Linked DNA regions of Ferrimicrobium sp.. Each later gene encodes a partner of the first gene's protein in a complex. Links are inferred from orthologs where the notes say so. Each region holds a gene or a part of one and is shown in the gene's direction. Other genes may lie near its edges.

Region 1 (6,056 bases):
GGGGCTGGGTTGCCCGTGCATGAGCCGGCTGGCAATATGGTTGTCGATATCGGCGGTGGTACCACTGAGGTCGCTGTGATCTCGCTCGGCGGGATTGTTACCTCCCGCTCTATCCGCGTCGGTGGCGATGAGATGGATGAGGCGATTATCGCCTACATCAAGAAGCAGTACTCGGTCGCGCTTGGTGAGCGGACCTCTGAATCGATCAAGATGACACTTGCTTCGGCCTACCCACTTGAGGAGGAGTTGCGCGCTGAAATCAAGGGTCGTGATCTGGTGACGGGCTTGCCAAAGACGATCTCGGTAACGACTGAGGAGATCCGCGCAGCTATCTCTGAGCCGATCAACGCGATCGTCGATGCCGTTAAGGTCACACTCGACAATACGCCGCCTGAATTGGCCGCTGATATCATGGACCAGGGCATTGTGCTGACCGGTGGTGGCGCGTTATTGGCTGGACTCGATCGACGACTCCACGAGGAGACGGGTATGCCCATCGTTGTGGCAAAGAATCCACTCCAGTGCGTTGCTCTTGGATCGGGCCAGTGCCTGGAGGAGTTTGAGGCGCTCAAACAGGTCTTGATTACCTCGTCACGTTAGGTCTCCCAACGACTTGTCACGATTACTTGAGCGACCTAGGGCAACACTTGCTGTTCTGATTCTGCTATCGGTCTCGCTCATCACGATCAACTTTAACGCTTCCCGTATGCATTTTGGATCACTCAAGGTTGTGGTCGCTGATGTGGTGAACCCGACGAAGTCGGCCATCGACACAGTCTTTCGGCCGCTCGCGAACGCCTACCACGGAATAGCGAACTACCCTTCGGACCAGCGTGAGATCGCCCAACTCAAGTCAAAGCTTGGGGCGATAGAGCGCTCGCATTTTGAGGATCTTGGAGCGTTGCACGCGTTGACGCAGTTGAGTCGGGTGACCAGATTGCCGTTTGCTACGACCCTTGCCTCCATTCCCGCGGAGGTCATCCAGATGACCCCTAGTAACTTGCAGCTCACCTTTGTGATTGACCGTGGTAGCGCGAACGGCGTCGTGGTAGGCAATCCAGTGGTGGGCGGTGCTGGATTGGCAGGACGGGTGGTGCAGACGACGCCTTCGACTGCGACGGTGTTGATGGTCACGGACCCAACTTCAACGGTAGGCGTTCGGATCCCCAAGTCGGGCCAGGTGGGTGCCGCGGTTGGTCAAGGTACTGGAGAGTCGTTGACGATCAACTTGGTGGTGCCTGGTACCCATATCCGGCGTGGTGCGGTGTTGGTAACCTCTGGCCTGCAGGGCGAGTTGTTCCCACCCGGGATCCCAGCGGTTCGCGTCACCCAGGTTTCGAATCCCTCGGGTGACCTCCAAGAAAGTATCCGCGCGGTTCCTTTGGTGGACTATGCCGCTCTTCAGTATGTTGCGGTGTTGAAGTGGACCCCGGGAGTTGGCTCGTGAGGTGGGTACGGGCGCTTGGGTTGCCGCTGTTGATCTTCACGGCGGTGGTCATACAGCGTTCAGGGGCGGGTGGCCTCACCATTTTAGGGGTACACCCGGATTTTGTGATGCTCATGGTTGCAGCCGTGGGGGTGTACCGGGGCAGAGAGATCGGAGCACTGACCGGATTCTTCGCTGGACTGTTGGTCGACTCCTTCCTCACCACTCCATTTGGTATCTCAGCGTTGGTGCTTTGTGTGGTGGGGTATCTTGCTGGTGAGATCGAACGGCTGGATTCCGGAAGTCCTCTTGCTCTCAAAATTCTCATAGTTGGGGCTACTAGCGTCGTTGGCGAGGGGTTGAGTTCCCTAGTCCTCTACCTGCTTGGCCTAGGCAATCCGTTGCGGGCGAGAACACTCGACGAGTTGATCATCGTGGGCGGAATCAATCTTGTTCTCGCAGTTGTGGCGCTTGGTCTTTGCCGGTTGGTCTTTGGAGCGCAGGAACGGACCCCGATGCTCGAACGGAGGTAGTCGTGCCCCAAGGATCAAAGAAAGTCTCGTTGAGTTTCCGAGCTCGTCTGCTCGGGCTGACTGGATTGGCGCTCCTTGGCGGTCTTGTCGCTCGTCTCTATGCACTGCAGGTGCTTGAGGCACCCTCATTTCAGCAGGCGGCCGCCCAGAACTCGACTCGGACCGTAGCGGTTCCAGCGCCTCGCGGCCTGATTCTTTCACGTGAACAGAATGTGTTGGCGGGCAATCGCGTGGTTGATGTCCTCGGGTTGTCGCAGTATGAAGCATCGCTGCACCCAAAGGTGGAGGGTAGGGTGGCGAAGTTGCTGGGGATCCCTGTTACCCAAGTCGCCGCTGACTTGCGTAATTCGCAGTACTCGACCTATGTACCGACGCCGATTGGGTCAAATATTTCCCAGGCTACCGCACTCTATGTAGCCGAGCACAGCAGCGAGTTTCCGGGGGTGACCACCAACTTCGAGACCCAGCGCACCTACCCCTATGGGTCTACAGCTGCGCATGTGCTTGGCTATGTGGGATCGATCAGCCCCCAACAGTTGGCAAAGCTCGCATCGAAGGGGTATGCACCTGGTGACCAGATCGGGCTCTCCGGCGTCGAGGAGAGTTATCAGAAGTACCTGCATGGTACCCCGGGCCAGGAGAAACTCATCGTCAACTCCTATGGCCAGGAGGTAGGGGTTGCGTCACGAACTCGTGCGAAGCCGGGTGGAGATCTTCAGTTGACCATCTCCCTCCCATTGCAGCAGTATGTCGATAAGCTTTTAGCGCAGCGGGTCAATCAACTCCAGGGGAGCTACAACAGTTATTTTGGTCGCTACTCCAACGATGTTACCGGTGCCGCGGTGGTGGAGAATGTGAACGATGGATCGGTGCTCGCGATGGCCTCGTATCCGACCTATCAGCCGAGCCAGTGGGTTGGTGGGATCTCCTATGCCAACTATGCCAAGCTCACAGCACCGAGTTCACGTGACCCGTTATTGAATCGGGCGATCTCGGGTGTCTACACCCCGGGTTCAACCTTCAAGCTGGCGACCTCCTCGGCTGCGCTCCAAGATGGTTTGTTGACACCTACCACCATTATCGATGATACGGGTCATTTTGTGATACCGAACTGTACGGGCTCGTTCTGTAGTCTGCACAACTCGGGCGGTGAAACCCTCGGCCCGATCGATATCAGCACGGCGATCAGTGCCTCCGATGACGTGTTCTTCTATACACTGGGTTATCGTTTCTATACCGAACAGTCCAAGTTCGGCGCCACGCCTATCCAAAACATGGCCGCCAAATACGGCTGGGGATCGCCAACGGGCATTGCGTTGCCGGGTGAGGCGGCTGGAATGGTCGATTCTCCGGCCCTTCGGAAGAAGTTGCACCGACTCTACCCTCAGGCGTATCCCTACGATACTTGGTATGTGGCTGATCAACTTGAGATGTCCTTTGGCCAAGGTTTGACGGAGATCACCCCTTTACAGATGGCTAACGCGTATGCCACTTTTGCCAATGGTGGGACCCGGTATGTGCCGAGGATCGCTGAAGGCATCGTCAACGGAAACGGCAACCTCGTCAAGCGATTCGCTCCCAAGGTGGCGGCACACGTTCCTTTGAGCCCGTCGGTCCGTGCGGCCATTCTTGCTGGTTTCGAGGGAGTTATCTCCAACCCGTTAGGAACGGCTCATGGCATCTTCCTGGGCTGGCCAGAGAGTAGCTACACCTTAGCTGGCAAGACCGGCACCGCCTCGGTCCATGGAGAGGTTCCCAACGCCTGGTTTGTTGCCTTTGGTCCCGAACCGAACCCCAAATACGTGGTTGTCGTCGTGATCAAGGAGGGCGGCTTCGGCGACACGGGCTCTGCGCCGGTCGTCCGTCAGATCTTTCAGTACTTGAAGGATCATCCGGTTGCAGCTCCGACCTATGGCCTCAAGCACCTCGCCGCTGGCTCTACGGTTGCATTGAATGCACCCGTGCATCACCAGACAACAACGGCCAAATCGACGAGCAGTTCCAAGGCAGGAACGACTGGCACGGGTACCTCCGGCACGGTGACGACGCCACCCAAGAAGAAGAACGGATAGCCGCCTTCGATTGGGGTGTCGGCTTTCGATCGACGCCTCTGAGTGGGCTACTACACTAGCGAGTGAGATGTTGCAGTACGTGCCCACTGAGTTGATTGTCACAGACCGACTATCGCTCCTCGACGGAGTTAGATGCCGCCGGGATAGGGGCACTGCTCATTCTGCTTTAAATCATGCGTGCGTTACCGTGCGGCGTTGTTACTCCCGGCATCGTCCAACGTTTGATGGGTGCCGCAGTGCTCGCATGAGTAATTTTGAAAGGTTTTTGAATGGAAGAAACGAACCCGGTAGGGTCCGGTACCGATGGAGTGGCGAGCGAGAGTAAGCCAGCTCAGAGCCAACGTTCGACAGGTCGGCGCGCAAGTTCGCGAACTCGTCAGCCAGGGGATGCGACGGCGACCAACCCTCCGCGTCGAACCCAGTCGAGGCGGCGTCCCACGAAGGCTCAAGCGCCAGTCGAGATGGAGATCCAAGGTCAAGTAGCGGAGACAATTGACGCAGGAGCGAAGATCAAACGCCGGTTTGCTCAGCGGGCACCACGCGAGCGACATGGACGTCCGGTCGGCCGGTATCAGATGGTGGTTCATGTCGCTGGAGATGTTACCCAGGTAGCTATCCTCGAGGGTCGAACCCTTATTCAACATTTTGTGTCTCGGGCCTCTGACTCGCAGTCCAATATCAGTGGGAATATCTATCTTGGGCGAGTGGCGAACGTGCTTCCTGGCATGGAGGCTGCCTTTGTTGACATTGGTACCAATAAGAATGCGGTCCTCTATCGTGGTGACGTTCGTTATGATCGCGAAGATCTCGAATCATTCGATCGCAACGTCCGGATCGAGCAACTGCTGCGACCAAAGCAGGTGGTGATCTGTCAGGTCGTTAAGAATCCGATCGCTCAGAAAGGCGCGCGCCTGACCCAGGAGGTCTCGTTACCTGGACGGTTCGCCGTCCTGTTGCCAGGCGGCGGGAGTTTTGGGATCTCTAAACGGCTGCCTGATGATGAGCGTCGTCGTCTCCGTCGGATTCTCGATGATGTTGCTCCTGAGGGTTTTGGAGTCATCCTGCGCACGGCTGCTGAGGGATCCACGAAGGAAGAGCTCAAGCGCGATGTCGATAGTTTGATGGAGTCGTGGAGGAAGATCGAGGAGATGACCAAATCGGCACATGCTCCCGCTCTTCTCTACCGTGAACCACCTTCGGCAGTACGGGTGATCCGAGAGGAGTTCAACCGGGAGTTCCGTGGGGTCACTATCGATGACCTTGCCCTCTACCAGGAGATCGCTGGATATGTCGCAGCGATTTCTCCAGAGTTGGCTGATCGGGTTGAGTACTTTGACTCTGCCACGGAGAAGTTGGCGATTTTTGATCAATTTCATGTTCGGGAGCAGTTGCAGAAGGTTCTTGAACACAAGGTCTGGCTCCCCTCTGGTGGGTCGATTGTGATCGACCGAACGGAGGCGTTGACGGTTATCGACGTGAATACCTCTCGCAACGTTGGTACCGTTTCGCTCGAGGAGACGATCCATAAGAACAACCTGGAAGCAGTGGAGGAGATTGCGCGTCAGCTGAGGCTTCGCGATATCGGTGGTATCATCGTCATCGACTTCGTTGATATGATCGAGGCCCAGAATCGAGAGGATGTCATGCGCGCTTTTCGTGCCGCACTTACCCGCGATAAGACCAAGACCCATGTGTATGAGATGTCGCAGTTGGGCCTGGTGCAGATGACTCGGCACCGCATCGCTGAAGGACTTGTTGAGGCGCTCTCGGAAGTCTGCCCCAGTTGTGGCGGAAGTGGCTACGTCATCGACCCGATGATCACCCAGTAGGACGTATACTAGTAGCGATATGTATGCAGTTGTTGATGTAGGCTCAAAGCAAGCCAAGGTTTTTGAGGGTCGGACGGTTCTCGTGGAGCGTCTTGACGTCCCCGCCGGAGATGAAGTCTCGCTGCGCCCAGTACTGTTCGTCGACGATGAGCGAGTGCTCGCTCGTGCCGATGAACTTGCCGGTGTATCGGTAGTC
Region 2 (3,185 bases), on another replicon or contig:
CTAGCTCGCCGACGGCTGCAGCCCGCGACTGCATCTGCGAGATCTTATCTTGGGCGCGATCCATCATCATGTTGACGTCTGTCATCTGATCTGAGAGTCCGGTGAGGTTCTCAAGCGCCGAAGAGGATGCCTTGGCAGCGGTGTATTGGGCCTTCATGGTGTCACGCTGCGCGCGAAAGGCCTCGATCTTGGAGTTCAGTGTTCGACCGGTCTCCTCGAGCGCACTCTCTTGCTGGGCGAGTTGGTTGATCTGTGGGGTGAGAGAGTCGATCTGGGGCTGGATGGCGGTGGCTCGTTGGAGAGCCATCTTCGCGACATCCTCCTGCCCTTGCTGAAGAGCCTGCCGTGCCTGACCCTGCAGTTTGTCGTATTGGGCCTGCAGCTGTGCTCGTTGCGCCTCGAGGCGTTTTTGCGAGGTGAGAACATCGGCGATCGACCTGCGAACCTGCTGGAGATTCTCCTGCATCTTCTCGTAGCTGAGGTCGATGGCCTGCGTTGGGTCCTCAACCTTGTCAAGGAGTGCATTTGACTTCTGTTGGAAGACCTGAGAGACGCGCTTGAACATGCTCATGAAAGGATCTCCTTAACCCTAAAGTGATGATGGCTAGAGCTATTACTCTATTACCTATCATGGTAGCAGAGAATGGTCAAGAATCAGGTGACGCCTTTGGCGATGCGGCTGACGGTCTGGTGGATTCCTCAGACTTGTTCAAGCTGGCTGCGGAGGCACAGGCGTTAGAGACGGTGGGTCTTGAGCGGGTATTGGAGCTGTTCAAGGACCGGCTGCATACTGAGACGAAGCGTAAGCAACGTACCGACTACTTCGATGTTGGTGCTGAACGATTTATCATAGAACGTGACAAGGACGGCAAGGTCCAATCGAGTCGGGTCGATCATGTGGTTGGCGGCGTGCGAATCCGCACTGAGACACTCAAACTATCTGACTGGATCGCCACCGCGCTAGTACGGTTTCAAGCTGAGGCAGGGCAGAGCGTGATGGCCCGGTCTGCCCTTGAAAGGCTGCTGGGTCTGTCATGACCCAGATGGCTGTCCGTCGCAAGACGAGTCTCTGGCGCGAACTGAGCCGGATCGATCTGTTGTTGGCGATCGTGGCGTTAGGGATCGGAGCCTTTGGCGTCATCATGATCTACTCCGCTACCAAGGAACAACTCGTTCATGCGGGCATCTCGGGCCATTACTACTTCGAACGTCAGGCGATTTACTTCCTCCTCGGTGCGGTGGTGATGGTGGTCCTCGCGTTGGTCGATTACCAACGGATCGCGCATCTGGCTTACATCATCTACGGCGCTAGCCTTCTCGGGCTGCTTGCTGTGCTATCGCCGATCGGTACCTCACAACTCGGATCGCAGCGATGGTTCCAACTCGGTCCGATTCAGATACAGCCCTCTGAGTTCGCGCCGATCGGAGTCATATTCGGAGTTGCCGCCTACGTCGCGAATCGAGATGATCCCATCGATCTCCGCGCGGTGATCACCATCCTCCTGATGGGAGGCATCCCAATGGTGTTGGTGATCAAGCAACCTGATCTTGGCACCGGGATCGTCATCGGCATCATTACGGCGCTGATGCTGGTGATGGCGGGTGTCCCAGCACGCTATCTGCTCGCACTCGTGGTGGTGGGTGTCGTTGGAGTGGTTGCAGTCCTTCATGTGGGTTTCCTCAAGAGCTATCAGCTGCACCGCTTGTTATCCTTTCTCAACCCGAAGGCAGATGCATCGACCTTCGGATATAACCTCGCCCAATCCAAGATTGCCATTGGCTCCGGACATATCTTTGGAGTTGGCTTGTTTAATGGGTCACAGACCACTCTGGCCTTTGTGCCCGAACAGCAGACCGATTTTATCTTTACCGCAATTGGAGAACAACTTGGTTTCGTTGGATGCGCCGCTCTCTTGGCAGGGTACGCGATACTGATATGGCGAATGTGGAGCGCAATGCGCTGGGCAAAGGACATCACGGGGACGTTGATCGTGGCCGGTGGCTTGGCCTGGATCGGCTATTCGGTTTTCCAAAACGTGGGCATGACCATAGGGATTATGCCCATTACAGGCATCCCCTTGCCGTTGATCAGCTACGGCGGTTCGGCGATGCTCGCCTTTCTCGCGATGGTGGGTTTGGCACTCAATGTAGGGGCCCAGCGTGCCCGTACTAAATCCTGATAGCTTCAACCTTGCCGGCTTCGTGCCCTGCAGGATGGTGCGGGTGGGAGTTGACCTGCCGGAGCCTTTTGCGCGTATCACACTGCTCCCGGACGATACCTCGCTCGTGGAGTTTGAGATCCCCATCTCGATCGAACAGGCTCGTCAGCTCTCCCTCATTGTCGCCAAGGAACGAGCACCGAGACCGATGACGACCGAACTCATGCAGGACATCCTGGCCTCATATGGGATGGGCGTCAGTTACGTAGCGCTTGAATCCGTCATCGATGGCAATGTACATGCGATCTTGGCACTCTCAAGCCAGGATGGGCGTACGCGCCTGTTCAGTGCTCGACCATCTGATGCGATCATGTTGGCACTCCTACAACCGGTGCCAGCACCCATCCTTGTGTCACCCGCGCTTGTTGCCGAGAGGTCCGAGGTAGAGGGCGCAGACGGCGCTGCACCGGTAGAGGAGCGAAACGCTCTAGAGCCTACGCCGTCGTCTGATTCCCCTGCGCCTACGCATCCAGATAATCCAGACCAAGATCAAGAATAGGTGTGGAGTGGGTGAGCGCTCCGACCGCAATATAATCCACCCCGGTTTCGGCGATCGCTCGTAGGCGATCGATCCCCACGCCGCCGGAGACCTCGAGTCGACAACGACCTCGACTGATCTGTACCGCCTCAGCGATCATTCCAAGTTCCATGTTGTCGAGAAGAATCAGATCGACCCCAAGATCGAGGGCCTGGTGTAGTTGCGTGAGGTTATCGACCTCGACTTCGAGTGGTCGATTCGGATGAGATAGCCGGGCGCGGGTCACGAGCTCCTCCATGGGCGCGAAGGCGAGATGGTTATCTTTGATAAGAATGGCGTCCCAGAGGCCGAGGCGATGGTTGCTGCCACCCCCGCAACGAACCGCATACTTCTCCAGACTACGTAATCCCGGGGTCGTTTTGCGGGTATCACGTATCACCGCCTTCGTCCCTGCGATGGTGTCGACGTAGCTCCGCGTGGTGGTCGCT

What was found.
Region 2: the proteins of mrdA (region 1) and rodA are in contact, whole or in part, in a crystal structure (PDB 6PL5), measured with the Thermus thermophilus proteins. The link is inferred for Ferrimicrobium sp. from one-to-one orthologs. Residues at the interface, in WP_223903432.1 of Thermus thermophilus: Arg4, Ile5, His6, Leu8, Ala9, Phe12, Ala15, Leu16, Leu19, Gly20, Arg22, Ala23, Trp24, Leu26, Gln27, Val28, Tyr31, Tyr34, Leu36, Leu43, Thr45, Asp47, Lys156, Gln157, Gly158, Ser160, Val184, Leu201, Glu202; in WP_223903423.1 of Thermus thermophilus: Phe161, Val165, Phe168, Val169, Leu172, Pro198, Tyr199, Glu202, Tyr211, Arg212, Asp213, Gln220, Val221, Gln223, Ser224, Ile226, Ala227, Ile228, Gly229, Ser230, Gly266, Phe267, Val270, Leu274, Tyr277, Gly278, Leu281, Phe285, Leu289, Arg297.

The regions. Positions count from the first base shown.
Region 1 is NZ_DAHXOI010000001.1:329,516-335,571, forward strand. What follows is about bases 1,590-4,509. They hold mrdA (penicillin-binding protein 2), read left to right. Parts: upstream 1,590-1,988; coding sequence 1,989-4,031; downstream 4,032-4,509. Other genes in these bases: mreD (rod shape-determining protein MreD), read left to right, coding at 1,590-1,959; M7Q83_RS01500 (Rne/Rng family ribonuclease), read left to right, coding at 4,301-4,509. Also shown: M7Q83_RS01480 (rod shape-determining protein), read left to right, coding at 1-600; rod shape-determining protein MreC, read left to right, coding at 707-1,447; more of mreD, read left to right, coding at 1,444-1,589; more of M7Q83_RS01500, read left to right, coding at 4,510-5,860; rplU (50S ribosomal protein L21), read left to right, coding at 5,880-6,056. UniProt on the Escherichia coli protein: Catalyzes cross-linking of the peptidoglycan cell wall. Responsible for the determination of the rod shape of the cell. Is probably required for lateral peptidoglycan synthesis and maintenance of the correct diameter during lateral and centripetal growth.
Region 2 is NZ_DAHXOI010000005.1:180,949-184,133, reverse strand. Bases 132-3,107 are described here. They hold rodA (rod shape-determining protein RodA), read left to right. Parts: upstream 132-1,034; coding sequence 1,035-2,180; downstream 2,181-3,107. Other genes in these bases: nadC (carboxylating nicotinate-nucleotide diphosphorylase), read right to left, coding at 2,681-3,107; M7Q83_RS05395 (bifunctional nuclease domain-containing protein), read left to right, coding at 2,161-2,718; M7Q83_RS05405 (hypothetical protein), read left to right, coding at 598-1,038; M7Q83_RS05410 (PspA/IM30 family protein), read right to left, coding at 132-571. Also shown: more of M7Q83_RS05410, read right to left, coding at 1-131; more of nadC, read right to left, coding at 3,108-3,185. UniProt on the Escherichia coli protein: Peptidoglycan polymerase that is essential for cell wall elongation. Also required for the maintenance of the rod cell shape. Functions probably in conjunction with the penicillin-binding protein 2 (mrdA).